3 regions of the Mesobacillus subterraneus genome follow, and region 2 is predicted to be linked to each of the others. Evidence: riboswitches for the same ligand, from Rfam matches in the RefSeq annotation. Region 2 holds a riboswitch; each other region holds the start of a gene.

Region 1 (5,324 bases), 1.3 Mb from region 2:
ATTGTACAATTACTTGAGATTTGCTGATAGTCTGCTTTTTGTGCTCAATGCAAATGATCCTTTTACGGAAAAAGAAAGGGAAGTCCTCTTGAAAATTTCAGAGTACTTCCCTGATCTCCCTATACATTTCCTGTTGAATAAAATAGATGTGATATACAGTCAGCAGGAGGTAATTGATGTTTTTGACCAGACATGGGCTGAAATCAGCCAATACTATCCTGATTCGAAAATGTTTGCTTTCTCATCTAACTATGATACAGGCAAGCAACTGAGGGATTTCTCTGATTTCATCCAAACAAACAGAAGTACAGTCGACTTCGAGCAAGAGCGGACCGCCAAACTGCAATTCTTCGTCAGAAGGGCGATCACGTACTTACTTGATAAACGAATCGAAATTGAGAATAATCATATAGAATCAATCAGCTGGAATGAAGAAATGGTGAGCAAGCTTAACGGAGCCCTCAACCAGCTGGGAGATATTGAGGAAGAAAAGTCACTTTCCATCCAGAAGTCATACCGAAAAATCAAGGATGAAACCCGTGCGGAAATCATCGAGAAGATTCCTGATATATTGCGTGGGTGTTCGGAATGGGTGAAGGAGGACAGCGATTTCGGAAAAATACATGCCGAAATGGACGAAGAAATGAACAAGAGAATCCAGGAATACCTCAATGGAACCGTGCTGCCGAAATTCCATGAAGATTTACGAGGATGGATTCATCATTCGAAGGACGAATTCGACCAAAGCCAAAACTATCTGAATGAAATGGCCGAGGGATTTAACGCGATGTATGGAGATGAAAGGATTTGTCTCGACTGTGATTTCAGGGTACTAGATGATTGGCGCCGCGATGCCGACCGGATGACGAACGGTGTCCATTATGAGAAGGTCAACATCATGAACCGCTCGACTCCTCAGCAGTTCTTCTTGAAAAGCGCTGGAAAACTGCTCGGTGTACTTCCGCAAAACAATGCGATGCTTTATAACAGATACAAAACCTATCTCGAGACTGAAGATTATTATGAAATCGGCGTAACCACTGCAAAAAGATTTCTGCAGCAATTCGAGATTTTTGAAAAATCGATTGAACGCGACGTGAACCTATTCTTCAAAAAACCGTTCAACGAACTCGAAGTAGCCGTTGAAGAAGCAAAATCTGATATCGAGTTTGGAAAGAACGAACTTGAAAAAATGAGAATTAACCCTGAACTGTACCGTGACCCATTAACACTTTATGAAGTAAAACTTCGCCAGTTTGAGTGGATGACCGCAGCAGGCAGGGGTTAAGTAAAAAGGAAGATTCCGATTTGGGGTCTTCCTTTTTTCTTCTACGAAAAAAAGAATATAACTAAATTTTCATAATAATATTGACAATATAAGTATAGGAGTTTAAAGTAAACTTTATCAATTTGCAACATTAACTAAATAAAGAAATTCTCTTATCAAGAGTGGCAGAGGGACTGGCCCTATGACGCCCAGCAACCGTTCCAAATGGAATTGGTGCTAAATCCTGCAAAACAATTACTTGTTTTGAAAGATAAGAGAGGAATCCGACCTTTGTATTCTACTGCGTTTGAAACCTCTCTTTTCTGGAGAGGTTTTTTTATTTGTGTTAGTCAGGCAGATCAATCAAAGGGGGAAATTCAGATGAAAAAAGGAATGAAAAAAGTATTTTTAGGTGCAGTTGCTTCTTCATTGCTGCTGACTGGCTGCGGAGGCGGAGAGACAAAAACGGCCAGCGGTCCAGTTGAAGGAGTTCCGGAACGATTTGCTAAAGGCGAGGAAGTCAAAATCAAAGTCATCCGCAAAATTGGCGGAGATGACCATACGGCGCAATTTTTAGCCGGAGCGAAAGCAGAAGGGGAGGCTCTTGGCTTCAAGGTAGACGTATTCACGGCGAATGGGGACACAGCTAAATTTCATGATGCAATCAATCAGGGGCTCCAGCAGGACTATGATGGATTCATCATTTCCCATGGAGATGACGCGGCAACGGTAGATGACGTAAAGAAATTAGTTGATAAAGGCAAGAGCGTCGTAACTTTCGATTCAAATCCGGAACTGGCTCAGGTCGAAGGAGTCACACTTACATCCCAGGATGACGAGGCTCTCGCAACGCAGGCACTGGACCAGCTTGTGAAGGACCAAAATGGAGAAGCCAATATTGTTTACCTCTGGGTAGATGGCTTCCCGCCAATGGTGAGAAGAAATAAAGTTTACCAGGAAACTCTGAAGGCGAATCCGGGAATCAAAGAGGTTGAGAGATTCGGAGTGGCTGCTGCAGATACAAGCGTCCAGACACAAAACGCAGTGTCGGCTATGCTGAACAAGCATCCAAAAGGAGAAATTGACGCGATTTTTGCAACATGGGATGCTTTTGCGATTGGAGCAGCTCGTGCCATTAAGGAAGCTGGGCGAGATGAAATCAAGATTTACGGAATCGATGTATCCAATGCAGACCTTCAGGAAATCCAGGGAGAAGACAGTCCATGGAAATACACCGCTGCTGTGGATCCAAAACTTATCGGTGAAGTAAATATGAGATTGCTTGCAAAAAAGCTGGCTGGCGAAGAAACACCTGCGAGTTACGATCTCGAAGCATCACTGATTTCACAGGAACAGCTTCAGCAGTCTGAAAATCCAGTGAACATGGTGAATCTTACTGAAATCATCGAAGGATGGGGCAAATCAGACGCATTTTTAGAAGATTGGATGGAGAAATTGAAGGATCACTATAAGAAATAACCATTGAAATGGATGACTGACAAGTTTTATAGCGGAAAAATCTTTTTTATAGCGATATTTTCGATTTTATAGCGAAAATCGAAATTTTATAGCGAAAATCATATTTTTATAGCGAAATGGAAATTTTACTCGATTTTTACCAGTTCAGTCACTCGAAGCAGGCACTCTCAAACTTGGAGAGTGTCTGCTTTGCAGATTGATAGGAGGAACCCGGATGAAACTTCAAATGAAAAGCATCAGTATTGACTGGGAACAGTACTTGCATTTGCCCTGGGCATCACCTATTATAAGCAAAAACATTAGAGTGCAGTTACATACAATGTCGTCACGGCACGATGTTTGTTCGGAAATAATGCGGTCACCAGGATATAGAATTTTCTATATCCTGTTTTCTTTTAAAGGAGAATTAGCATAGGGAGAGAAGTATAAAAATAAACATTCTTGAAGGAGGAATAAAAATTTACATTAAGTCATTTATTTATGTAGGAGAATGGATCTTGTTTTTATCTTTCCTTATTTATGCTCTTACCTTTCAACTCCTGTTTCTGGGGAATATCGCATTGGCTGATAATAATGATGAAGTTGTCTTTTTCCCGATTAGTTACTCACTCATCGTCGTGGCGCTGGGGGTTTTGTTCTATTTTTACATAAAGCATTTGCCAGGCAGCCGTGGATATCGGAAATTCAAGGAAGTCATATGGGGATTATTTTTCATAGCCACTGCAGTCAGCAGCCTGTTTTGGTTTTCAGTGAATGCGGCGGTTTATTCACAAGAGTTGCTGAGTAACCAAGTACTGCTTACCCTCATATTTGCAGTGTCTGCCACGTTGGCAGCTCAAATAGCAATTAAATTTAAAAGGGAAGGCTCAGGTAAAAGCTGAGCCTTTTTCAATCCTCAAAAAATGGTTTGTTCGCATAGTAATACATCCAGCCCATCATGATTCCGCCGCCAATCAGGTTGCCGATCGTCACGGGAATTAAATTGTGAATCACCCCTGTAATAGTAACGGATTGCGGGTCGTCAAGGACCATGCTGATCGCAAAGGTACACAGGTTGGCGATGCTGTGTTCATAACCCGAAATGAAGAAACAGTAGACGAAAAACACCATCGCAAACATTTTTGCTCCGTCGCCTTTCATCGACATCGGCAGGAAGAACGCGAGGCAAACGAGCCAGTTACAGAGAATGCCCCTGAAAAAAAGCTCTGAAGTTGGTGCAAGTGTCTTTTTCTCAGCAACACTCAACAAGAATCCGTTAACGGAATGATCATCAAACAATCCTGTTGTATAAATCAAAAAAGCAAACGCAGCTGCGCCAATGATATTGCCGACATAACTGTAAATCCACATCCTGGCCACCTGAAGCCAGGCCATTTTTTTTCGCAAAGCTGCAAACGTATAGTAAAAGGTGTTTCCTGTGAACAGGTCTCCTCCGCCATAGGCAATCAGGATAATGGCTGCCCCGAAGGTAATGGCAGCTATAGGGTAGGCAAAGGGCGAGTGTTCCACATAAAATGGATTTCCCGTCTTGAACGCAACAATGACCCCAAAGCCGATGAACATCGATGCCAGGGCAGCCCTTGCCAGATAGCGTATTTTGCTTTGTTTAAAAGTTTTTTGCTTTTTTAAGGCCAGTTTTTCGACTTCCTGCAAGGCTTGAACTTCCAAATAAAATCACCCGATTTTCTATATGTAATATGAACCTATTCTTCCTCTAAATCTCATTCATATGTAAATGGTTCCCTCAGACAGCGATAAAAAAACAATATCTTGAATGATTCTTCCATCTGAATAAAAACCAGCAGTGATGGAAGCTGTGTAACTGTCTCTCAAGCCCAAATAATTCATAGATAAGATTATACTTGATTTTGTCTCATAAAAAGTAAAAAAGACTGAATCACAAGGATCCAGTCTTTGCTCTTTTAAAAAGTATCTCTTACGAACTGGGGATTGCGCTGCATCGAGGCAAAAAGGACAATGCCGCTCACGAGCAGTAGTCCGCTTGTCAGGACGAATACCGAGGTGAATCCGAAGTACCCTGCAAGGAAACCGCCGAGCACAGGACCGATAATGTTTCCAAAGAAACGTAGACTCGTGTTATAGCCGAGTACTTCACCCTGCATTGCCACCGGTGCTTCCTGCCTGATATAAGCCACCCTGACAGGGATAATGCCGCCGATGGTGATGCCAAGCAGAAACCGAATCAGGACAAGCTGCCAGATGTTATCCACAAAACCGCCTGGCAAATAAATGATTGCCGATAGAAACAGGAGTACGACAAGTATTTTGATATAGCCAACCCGGTCGGCAATTTGCCCCCATTTCCGTGCCATTAACAAATTGCCAAGCCCTGCTGCTGAAAAGGCGATTCCAGAAAAGAATGCCAGGTTTTCAGGCCCATGCAGCTCTCCCACATATAGCGAAAGGATAGGCTGGATACTGAAATGGGCAATCTGCACCAGCATCGACATGAGCAGGACATTGACCATGATCGGATTTTTAAAGATATGCTGAAGAACTTCTTTGCGGCTGTAATTTGTCTTTGTTCCTTTTTTTATATCGACTCTGTATTCCATGA
Region 2 (5,324 bases):
AGTGTATGCAAACCCATTAGATGAGATTGAAGTCCTATGATGTTGCGGTCGCGACATGTTAGATGCACTAGCGGGCGCAAGCCGACTTTTTCTTTCACAAGCTGCCCGATTGCCGCATTCGAAATCCTTGGTGAAGCAAGTGAATTATCAGCAAGGGTCAAGGCATCAATTCCTGTATCCTTTAGTGCTTTTGCTCCTTCAAAAAATCGAGTAGTATCCAGCTTTCGAGGTGGATCGAGCTCCACGATAACCGATTGTCGTTCTTTTACCACCTTTTGCAGTGGAGCTAAGGGCCTTTTTACATCAACGGGAGTGATAACAATTTTGGGTTTCTTTGCAGGGATTTTCTTGTCTGATACTGGCTGCAAACCCTTTAGCTCATCAGCAAATGCTTTAATATGTTCAGGAGTCGTTCCGCAGCAGCCTCCAATCAGCCTGACACCCTGTTCACGGAAATTGTGGGCTGACTTCCTGAAATATTCTGGATCGCCTTCATAATGGAATTTTCCATCAGTGTAGGCCGGCAAACCGGCATTGGGATAGGCAGACAAAAAGGCCTTTGAAGGCAGCTCTATCTGCTCCAGACTTGAAATCATATGATGGGGGCCAAGCCTGCAATTAAGGCCGACTAGATCCGCGCCGAGGTCCTCGAGTTTATTGAAAACTTCCTGAAGCGGAGTCTGGTCCTGCATGATTCCAATTTCCTGAAGGGATACCTGTGCGATAATTGGAAGGTCCGTTTCCTTTCGGGCAATCTCCAACACCGTCTCGATTTCTTCCATATCATAAAATGTCTCGAGCAATATTCCGTCCACACCCTCAAGGAGAAGGCAGTAGAGCTGCTCCCTGAAGCTTCGTTTGATTTCCTCAATAGGAAGGGCAGAAGGTCTTATTCCGCGGTTCCCGCCAATCGTGCCAAGGACGTATGCATCTGTGCCTGCTGCCTGACGGGCGAGTCTCACTGCGGCACTATTAATCTCTTTTACCTGATCCTCGAGTCCATATCTTTCGAGTTTTATATAATTGGCTGCGTATGTGTTCGTCTGGATAAGATCGGCACCGGCATTTATATAAGCTTTATGAATTCGTATGATGTCATCAGGATGGGAAATATTCAATTCTTCAAAACAGGTACCGGCTCCGTATGAGTGGAGGAGAGTACCAATCGCTCCATCTGCGATTAAGATTTCATTTTCCAGGCGTTTCAGGAAACTCATTTGACTTCCTCCTTATGTAGGCTTAAAGTTCCTATGCAATTCAAAGCCTGCTCAATGTCTGCGATCAAGTCATCTGCACTTTCAAGTCCGACTGATAAACGAAGGAGGCCATCGCCGATTCCGCGTTTCTGCCGTTCTTCCGGTGGCATTGCTGCATGTGACATTTTTGCAGGGTAGGAAAGGATGGATTCTACCGCTCCGAGGCTGACTGCAAAAACAGGCAGTTTCACTTGTTCTATAAATCTGGATAAAACCTCAGCATTTTCAATTTCAAAGGAAAGAACCGCACCGGGCCCGTATGCCTGCTGTATCTGAAGCTCTGACTGCGGATGATCTGCAAGGTCAGGGTAAAAGACATTCTTGATTAAAGGCTGATCTTTTAAAAAGCTAGCAATTTTCTTTGCGCTTTCCTGAGATTGATTCATTCTGACTGACAGGGTTTTGATACCTCTCATAACAAGCCATGCATCCTGGACCCCGAGGACAGCCCCGAAAGAATTCTGCAGGGAATAAAGCCTGTTTGCCAGTTCTTCATCCTTAACTACTGCCAGACCTGCGACTGTATCACTGTGGCCGGACAGAAACTTTGTCGCGCTGTGAAGGACAATATCAGCTCCAAGTTCCAACGGTCGCTGCAAGTAGGGAGTCATGAAAGTATTGTCGACAAATGTATAGGCGCCGTTTTTCTTTGCAATATCGCTGATAGCCTGAATATCTGATACCTTTAGCAGCGGATTAGAAGGTGTTTCTGCATAAAGCAATGCTGTGTTTGGCCTCATCGCTTGTTCCACCGCGTCAAGATCAGTCATATCGACAAAAGTATGCTCAATTCCAAAACGGTTCAATACCTGTGTAACCATCCGATAAGTCCCGCCATAAACATCTTCGGTCACGATCACGTGATCTCCCTGCGAAAGAAGCAAAAAGGCAGTTGAGATGGCAGCCATCCCAGAAGAAAAGGCAAAGCCCCTTACACCGCCCTCGAGTTCGGAGATGATTTCCTCAAGCGCTTCTCTTGTCGGGTTAAGGCTGCGGCTGTAATCATATTTCCCGAACTGTTCTGCAGATTGCTGATGGAAGGTGGAGGCATGCTGGATCGGTACGCTGACTCCGCCAGTTGCTGGATCGACTTTATGCTTGTTATGGAGCAACTGGGTTTCGAATGTATATCGCTGAGTCATAGAACTTCTGCCTCCTGAAGCGCCTTTTTAAAAGCTTTTTCCAAATCCTCTATCAAATCTTCCATGTTCTCGATTCCAACCGAAAATCGGAGAAGTCGGTCACACACACCGGTTTTTTCACGTATTTCAGCCGGAATGTCGGCGTGAGTCTGGGTTGCAGGGTAGGTAATGAAACTTTCGACACCGCCGAGACTTTCAGCAAAAGTGATTGTGGAAAGACTTTTTAAAAATGGATTGACCATGGCAGAGGAGTGAACCCTGAAGGATATCATCCCGCCTCTTCCGGGATACAGGACATCTCTCACTGCATTGTGCCCCTGTAAATAATCCACAAGTTCCCTGGCATTTTGCTCGTGTCGTTCCATCCTTAATGCCAGAGTCTTCATCCCGCGGATAAGCAGCCAGGAATCGAATGGACTTAATACCGCACCGCCGCCATTTTGATGAAGGAAAAGAGAATCACATAACTGCTGTCCCCTGGCAACAATCAGACCAGCAAGGACATCATTATGCCCGCCAAGATATTTCGTGGCACTGTGGATGACGATATCCGCTCCAAGTGTGATTGGTTTTTGCAGCAGGGGAGTATAGAAGGTATTATCCACAATCAATAAAATACCGTGTTCTTTTGTTATTTTTGCTATTGCTTCAATATTAGCTTGTTCCATGAGCGGATTCGTCGGGGTTTCCACAAAAAGAGCCTTCGTACTATGATTGATCGCTGATTTGATTTCGTTTAAATTCGCCATGTCTGCATATGTACTATTTAATCCCCACTTTCTGAAGCCTTGTTCTAGGAGACGATAAGTGCCCCCGTATAAATCTTTTGAGACAATCCATTCATCCCCGTGCTCGAATAAGGAGAGAACTGTCCAAATTGCTGCCATTCCTGAGCTGCAGGCAAAGCCGCGGTCACCTTCCTCCAGGTCTGCAATCGCGTTCTCAAGAATTTCGCGAGTCGGGTTGCCGGTGCGCACATAATCATAACCGCTGGACTGTCCAATCTCTTCATGGCGGTAGGCGGTCGTTAAATAGATTGGTGGATTGACCGCTCCTGTAGATGTTTCACTTCTGTTACCAAGCTGGGCTAATTTCGTATCCATTTCTGCCAATTTGCTCACTCCTATTGGTTGTAGTCAGACGGCAGTTTTTGTTTTAGGGGAAAAGACGAGATTATCGACTTAAAAGGGGCTTAATCTACAATGATCCAAAAAGTCAGTGCAGTGTGAGGTCCCTAATAAAACAAAAAAAGCCTTCTTTAGAAGAAGACTTTACAGTTAATAGCCATTCTTCTTATCTGCCAAGTTTTAAAAACTTGCTGGAATTAGCACCTTTTCAACAAAAATGGTTGAAGGTTGCTGAAGCTTCACAGGTCCAGAACCCTCAGCTTCTCTGGATAAGATGTCATAATATTGAATTATTAAATTTCTCTAAATAGTACAGCTATTAATACGGAATGTCAATCATTAAATTAAAGCGGTGAAGTAAATAGGTGAAAAGTAACTATGGTGTAAAGTTTAGCCTGGCATAGGGATTCTATTTTGACAGCTTTTCTGGATATGTAGGTGAAGCAGTCAAGATTCTGTTGTTTTTATGACAGCTTTTCGTGGAACAGGGGCTTCATTCCCAGGACCGAAGCGTCTCGAGGGTCTGGGCGCTGGAGCTTGATTAAGAAAACTACCTGCAGTTAGCCACACTTAAAAAAGTGTACGCTTAACAAAAAAAAACTGGTCCACGTTTTTAAATGAGCCAGTCTCGCTAAATATAAAGCTATTAATTTATTCCTACTGCATCAAATGCTTTATTGACAGAGTTGACTTCTGCCGAAGTGGATCCATACAGGTCTTTAGCTGCTTGTACCAATCCTGCTCTTGCCTGACTAAAGTTTGTTGAAGAAGTAAAATAAACTGTGTTTGCACGGTAGAAAATCGCACCCATTTTACTCGTTCCTACGCCTGGGACCGATACTCCATAATGTGAACCGCCTTGGCTCAGAAGGTATGCAGCTTTATTGATGATGCCGCTGTTGATATGGACACCGCCATTATCGGAAGTGCCAGTATAACGTACAGAGTAGTGATCTGGGTCGCCGTATTTTGTTGGGTCGCTCATCGAACGAAGGGCGTCACCTGCTTTGTTTGGTGTGTAGATGTCTTCGCCGATTTCAAAGTCAGGGTTATTATTATCATGGAATTCAGCAAGCGTGCCGAAGATATCGGAAATCGCTTCGTTCAGAGCACCAGATTCGTACTGATAAACAAGGTCAGAGCTGAAATCCGTCACTGCGTGAGTCAGTTCATGCGCCACAACATCAAGCGCACCGGAAAGCGGGATGAAGGTCGTGCCATCTCCATCACCATACACCATTTGCTGGCCATTCCAGAACGCATTGTTATAGCTTCTGCCGTAATGCACAGTAGATTTCAACGCTGCGCCTTTGTTGTCATATGAATTGCGGCCAAAAGTATTCTTATAGTAATCATAAGTTAGGCCTGCATAGTGGGCATCTACAGCTGCACCGTCATAAGCTGCATTCAGGTTATTATCGGCGTCCAACCATAGGGAACCAGGGGTTCTCTGCCTATTTTTTGCATCATAAGTGAAGACACCATTTCCGCGAGTATTGTCCTGCAAATAATATGAACCATTGGAAAGGAGAGTGTTCAATGATTTCGTGTCACCCAGGACTCCGACACCAGAACCTACAGTGTTCGTTCCACTCACTGAAGGATTATTTTTACCGGCAGTGTGAAGAGCATTGTATTTATTGATGATTTCCCCAGTTGCAGCGTTGACAAAGTACTGGTAATTCCCAGGTTCAGGACTAAGGAAATTCAAAGTGACATGGTATGCGTACACTGCTTGGTCCTCACCAGGATAAACAACCAATTCAGCAGAAGGGGCTACTTCATAATCAGGTTTCAAT
Region 3 (5,324 bases), 1.5 Mb from region 2:
TTTAAACAAGGCTTTTGAAAAGTTCACTGCCTTGGAAAGTGAAGCTAAAAAAGCACTTGATGAGAATAATAGTGCGGAAGTGAAGCGCCAGTCCCTGCGCATTGAAGGAATCCTGAATGATCTTCACCTGTTGAATATACAGGTCAATGATTATTACGATTTGATGCAAGAGGACCTGGATAATCAGATCCAATTCATTATATTGTCGGCAATCATAGGCAGCATTCTGCTTGTGTTAGTTGCCGGAGGAATCGGAATCAGGCTGACTAGTTCGATCACCAAGCCATTGAAGCAGATTGCTATAAATGCACAGGAAATCGCCAAAGGAAACTTGATGATTAAAAAAATTTCTTATAAACATAATGATGAACTGGGAACTTTGAATGAGTCGTTTGATCTGATGGCTGCACAATTGACAACCTTGCTGCAAAAGGTGAATATGGCGAGCAAGGAAGTAGAGCATTTTGCAGAAGGAATTGAGCAGGAAAATATCGCATTGACCGAAATCTCCAATCAAGTCGCTGTCTCAACGGATGAGCTGTCTGCAGGGGCACAAACCGTTTCAGAAGATTTGCAGCAATCAGTCGAACTGATAGAAGATATGGATAAAGAAATTATGCTTAACCTGGACCATACCCAGGAATCGTCTTCTTACAGCTTGGAAGCTGTGCAAGCAATTGGCGAAGGAAGAAGGGCTATCGAAGGACAAAAAGCCTTGATTTCGGAAAACAAGGACGCCTCCCATTCGATCCAGTCGGCAACAGACCAATTTGTAGGCTATGCAGCAAAAATTGAAGATATGACCGCCTCCGTTTCGGCAATCGCTGCTCAAACGAATTTGCTCGCTTTAAACGCTGCGATCGAAGCAGCAAGGGCAGGTGAGGCAGGAAAAGGTTTCGCGGTAGTCGCCGCAGAGGTCAGAAAGCTGGCGGAAGAATCCAACACTGCCACAACACAAATCTTCGACATGGTCAACCAGTTGAAAAGCGGTCTCGCTGAGATTGGGGAGGCAGTGAAAAGAGGCGTTACCATCGCAGACTGGCAGATGGAGTCAATGAATGTAACGATGAGTGCATTTGGAAATATCGAGTCAAAGGTAACCGGCATTTCTGAAAAAATCACCCAGCTTGTCGAAGGTATGGAGGCATCTAAAGAACTGGGTGCCAGGGTCCTTCATAATGTCGAATCCATCAGTGCGGTCGTCGAAGAAACAGCAGCAGGAAGCGAAGAAATCTCTGCTTCCACCACTGAACAATTATCGGCGTTTGACAACCTATCGAAAAAGGTTACTGACTTGAGAAAGCTGACAAATGAGTTGAATGATTCTGTTTCTGTTTTTAAGTTTAATAGATAATTTAGAGAGTATCATAGCCTTAGGGCTATGGTACTTTTTTTATCCGACGTGCTGGTTACTCAATCAGAGGAAGTGTTTTTACCTGCAAAAATGCGACTTGGTCGAATTAATTGGGTATGTGGTCGAATTATTTGAAAAAGTGGTCGAATTAATTCAAAATGTGGTCGGAATATGTGTAAATGTGGTCGAATTAATTACAAATGTGGTCAAAATAACTTAAAATGTGGTCGGGAAAATTAAAAATTCGCCAATAAGTCAAGGGACGAGGAGAATTTTCACTGATCTGAACCTTTTAAAGGGGAAGATGTAAATTAGTGTGGCAATCGACCTGCAAATTAATATGAATTTGACATGCAGTATCGAATATAGGAGTCTATAATAAAATTAAAGCAATAAGATTTATAGAAAGAGACCGCTTTAGGCACCAATAACCAAAGAGAAGGTGAAGTTTTGAAACAACGAGATTTATTCTTAGCGTTTTTTCGCGTGGGAATCCTTGGCTATGGAGGCGGCCCGTCTTCGATTCCGCTTGTACATAAGGAAGTGGTAGAAAAATATAAATGGATGGACTCTGATGAGTTCGGTGATGTCCTTGCTTTGGGAAATGCACTGCCAGGCCCGATTGCTACGAAAATGGCTGGCTATATAGGCTATCGAGTAGGGGGATATCTTGGCATGATCAATGCTCTGGCAGCAACGATGATCCCGGCGATTATCCTGATGATCCTCCTCTTGACCGGCCTGAACTCATACAAAGATGAGCCATGGGTGAAAGGTATGGCGGAGGCTGTTGTTCCAGTTGTTGCAGTCATGCTTGCTGTCCTTACATGGGATTTTATCAAGAAGTCAGGTAAATCAAAGCTTGGATGGGTCTGGACAGCTGTGGCGCTAATAGGCAGTCTGGTTCTTCTTCAATTCTTCAATCTGCATCCCGCTATTTTGATTTTTGTCTTGCTGCTCGGTGCCTTGCTGAAAAAAGACCCTGCTCCAGTTGAAAACAAACAAACAGGAGGGGAGCAGCAATGATTTACTTTCATATATTTTTGGACTTTTTCATTCCCGGGATTTTAGGATATGGAGGTGGACCTGCCTCCATACCGTTAATTGAAAATGAAGTTGTTGACCGCTATGAATGGATGTCTGTCAACGAATTCAGTGAAGTGCTGGCAATGGGCAACGCCCTGCCAGGCCCGATTGCAACTAAGATGGCTGGGTATATTGGATATGCAGAAGGCGGAATCCTCGGTGCTATCGTTGGGGTATTTGCCACGGTCGCACCATCCTTAATCCTAATGATCAGCCTGCTCGGACTTTTAATGAAGTTCAAAGATTCCCCGCGTGTCAAAAGGCTGACAATCGTCGTCCGCCCTGTCATTGCCGTCCTTTTAGGAGTCATGACCTATGATTTCTTTTTCTCTTCCTATGAGGGGGTCGGTCTAATGCAGACCATTCTGATTGGCGGAATCAGCTTCATCCTGATGGAAAAATTGAAAGTCCACCCTGCATATGTCATCGCAGGTTCCCTTGTTTACGGCGCCCTTGTTTTATCGTGAACAAGGGTTTTTCTTTTTTTAAAAACATTTCCTTACTCCGACAATCATGTAAGCGGTGTCATTAAAAAACGCTGAAAAAACTATATTGACAAATATATCAGATAGTTTTAATATTTCAATTATCGAAATTAATTGAATAAGTTACTTATCAAGAGAGACTGAGGGATTAGGCCCTGTGACGTCCGGCAACCTCCTTTTTAGGAAAGGTGCCACTTCCTGCAGAATGAGTTCATTCTGAAAGATAAGTCGTATAGATGTTTACGATGCCTCTTTCTTTGAATGAAAGAGGCATTTTTATTTTTAGCTCTGTTTGTTGATTTCCGTTCCAGGCGCTTCGCTTCCCGAGGGCAGTGGGGGAGCCTCCTCGGCGCTATATGCGTCTGCGGGGTCTCCCTATGACTTGCTCATGCCGCAGGAGTCTATGCGCCTTCCACTACAATCAACACGGTGTAATAACAAGATTGGGCTTTAACAGAGCCTTATTTTTAAAAAACGGGGGTGCAAACATGATTGAAGTGAAAAGCCTGGTCAAGATATACGAAACGAAAAAAGGGTCAGTTACAGGTGTTGACCATGTTTCATTAAAAGTAGCAAAGGGCGAGATATATGGAATTGTCGGTTATAGCGGTGCCGGGAAAAGTTCTTTGATACGATGCCTGAACCTCCTTGAAAAGCCGACATCAGGAGAGATACATATTGACGGAGTAGAGCTTACTTCTTTGAATAAAAATGACCTTAGAAAGGCGCGCTTGAAAATTGGGATGATCTTTCAGCATTTCCATCTTGTCAGCGCAAAGACAGTTAGTGAAAATATTGCATTTGCGTTGAAAGCAGCCGGCCTTCCGAAAGCAAAAATACAGGATAGAGTGACAGAGCTCCTTGATATGGTTGGTCTTTCGGATAAAAAGGATGTCTATCCGGCACAATTGTCAGGCGGACAGAAACAGCGTGTCGGCATCGCCAGGGCGCTGGCGAACAATCCATCAGTGCTTTTGTGTGATGAAGCTACTTCCGCTCTTGATCCGAGCACGACGAAATCGATTCTATCTCTACTTAAAAAGATTAATAGTGAATTGGGGATCACCATTGTCCTCATCACCCATGAGATGGAAGTCGTCAAGACGATCTGTGACAGGATGGCGGTCATGCAGGATGGGAAAATCATTGAAGAAGGCAATGTTTATGATGTTTTCGCGAATCCCCAGCAGACGCTCACAAAGGACTTCGTCAACTCCATCCTTCAATTCGAATTGCCGGAAAGGTTGCTGGAGGAGCGTCAAGGAAAGCTGATCAAGATTTATTTCCAGGGTGAGATTGCTGAAGAGGGTGTCATTTCAGATGTTTTCCAAACCTTTAAGGTGCGCGGCAATATCCTCCATGGGAAAATCGAATATATTCAGGACATTCCACTGGGGATTTTCATCATGGAGGTCACGGGAGAACAAATGGAGATTGAGCGGGCGATTGCCTACATAGCGGCAAGGACGACAAATCTGGAGGTGATTGGTGATGCTGCTTGATAACCTTATTGAACTATTGCCTGAATTGAACAAAGCATTTTTTGAAACAATCTATATGGTTGGCATCTCCATCCTTGTCGCAATAATTGTCGGCTTGCCTACTGGGGTTCTGCTTTTTGTCACTGATAAAGGACTTTTTCTGGAAAATCAAGTTTTTAAAAATATTGCCAGCTTCATCGTCAATATGATTCGCTCGGTTCCATTCATCATCTTGTTGATCGCTCTCTTGCCACTCGCGAATTTGATTGCGGGTTCGACAATCGGGCCGACAGCCGCATCTGTATCTTTATCGGTCGCGGCAATCCCGTTCTTTGCGAGAATCGTAGAACAAAGCTTTCGGGAAATCGATAAGGGTGTCATCGAAGCTGCTGTTGCGACAGGCGCAACGCCGTGGATGATTATTAAAGATGTCCTTATACCAGAGGCTAAGCCTGGCATCGTTCAGGGTGTGACCATCACGATCATCAGCCTTGTTGCCTATTCGGCAATGGCCGGCATTGTCGGCGGTGGCGGAGTCGGTGACCTCGCGATCCGCTTCGGTTATTACAGATACGACAATACAATCATGATCACGACAGTCATCATCCTGATTTGCCTCGTCCAGCTGATCCAGTTTGGCGGAGACAGAATTGCAAGAGTAGTAGACAAAAGGTAAATAATAGGAGGTTCTTTTAAAATGAGAAAATTATTCTTTTCAGTAGTGTTATTTTTATCAATCGGACTGCTCGCTGCATGCGGCAGCGACTCATCATCCAGCGGAGATGCAAAAAAAGTGACATTCGGAGCGACATCCGGTCCATACAGCGATATGGTCTCAAAAGCCATCAAGCCACTTCTTGAGAAAAAAGGCTATGAAGTGAAAGTAGTCGAGTTCAGCGATTACATCCAGCCGAACCT

Evidence for each region. A riboswitch is a leader RNA that binds a small molecule or an ion and turns the genes downstream of it on or off. The one in region 2 is predicted to bind S-adenosylmethionine.
Region 1: another riboswitch for S-adenosylmethionine. It lies ahead of LC048_RS17005 (sugar ABC transporter substrate-binding protein); the one in region 2 lies ahead of LC048_RS10015 (methionine biosynthesis PLP-dependent protein).
Region 3: another riboswitch for S-adenosylmethionine. It lies ahead of LC048_RS02145 (methionine ABC transporter ATP-binding protein); the one in region 2 lies ahead of LC048_RS10015 (methionine biosynthesis PLP-dependent protein).

Annotation. Positions count from the first base shown of each region.
Region 1 covers NZ_CP129019.1:3,271,930-3,277,253, reverse strand. The annotation lists gene LC048_RS17010 (dynamin family protein) at 1-1,288, shown strand, start outside; SAM riboswitch class I at 1,438-1,545, shown strand; gene LC048_RS17005 (sugar ABC transporter substrate-binding protein) at 1,649-2,746, shown strand; gene LC048_RS17000 (hypothetical protein) at 3,307-3,627, shown strand; gene LC048_RS16995 (formate/nitrite transporter family protein) at 3,635-4,414, opposite strand; gene LC048_RS16990 (MFS transporter) at 4,669-5,324, opposite strand, start outside.
Region 2 covers NZ_CP129019.1:1,954,642-1,959,965, reverse strand. The annotation lists gene LC048_RS10025 (bifunctional homocysteine S-methyltransferase/methylenetetrahydrofolate reductase) at 1-1,217, opposite strand, end outside; gene metC (cystathionine beta-lyase) at 1,214-2,398, opposite strand; gene LC048_RS10015 (methionine biosynthesis PLP-dependent protein) at 2,395-3,510, opposite strand; SAM riboswitch class I at 3,689-3,801, opposite strand; gene LC048_RS10010 (M4 family metallopeptidase) at 4,172-5,324, opposite strand, start outside.
Region 3 covers NZ_CP129019.1:433,870-439,193, forward strand. The annotation lists gene LC048_RS02130 (methyl-accepting chemotaxis protein) at 1-1,354, shown strand, start outside; gene LC048_RS02135 (chromate transporter) at 1,805-2,380, shown strand; gene LC048_RS02140 (chromate transporter) at 2,377-2,907, shown strand; SAM riboswitch class I at 3,050-3,155, shown strand; gene LC048_RS02145 (methionine ABC transporter ATP-binding protein) at 3,414-4,427, shown strand; gene LC048_RS02150 (methionine ABC transporter permease) at 4,417-5,082, shown strand; gene LC048_RS02155 (MetQ/NlpA family ABC transporter substrate-binding protein) at 5,104-5,324, shown strand, end outside.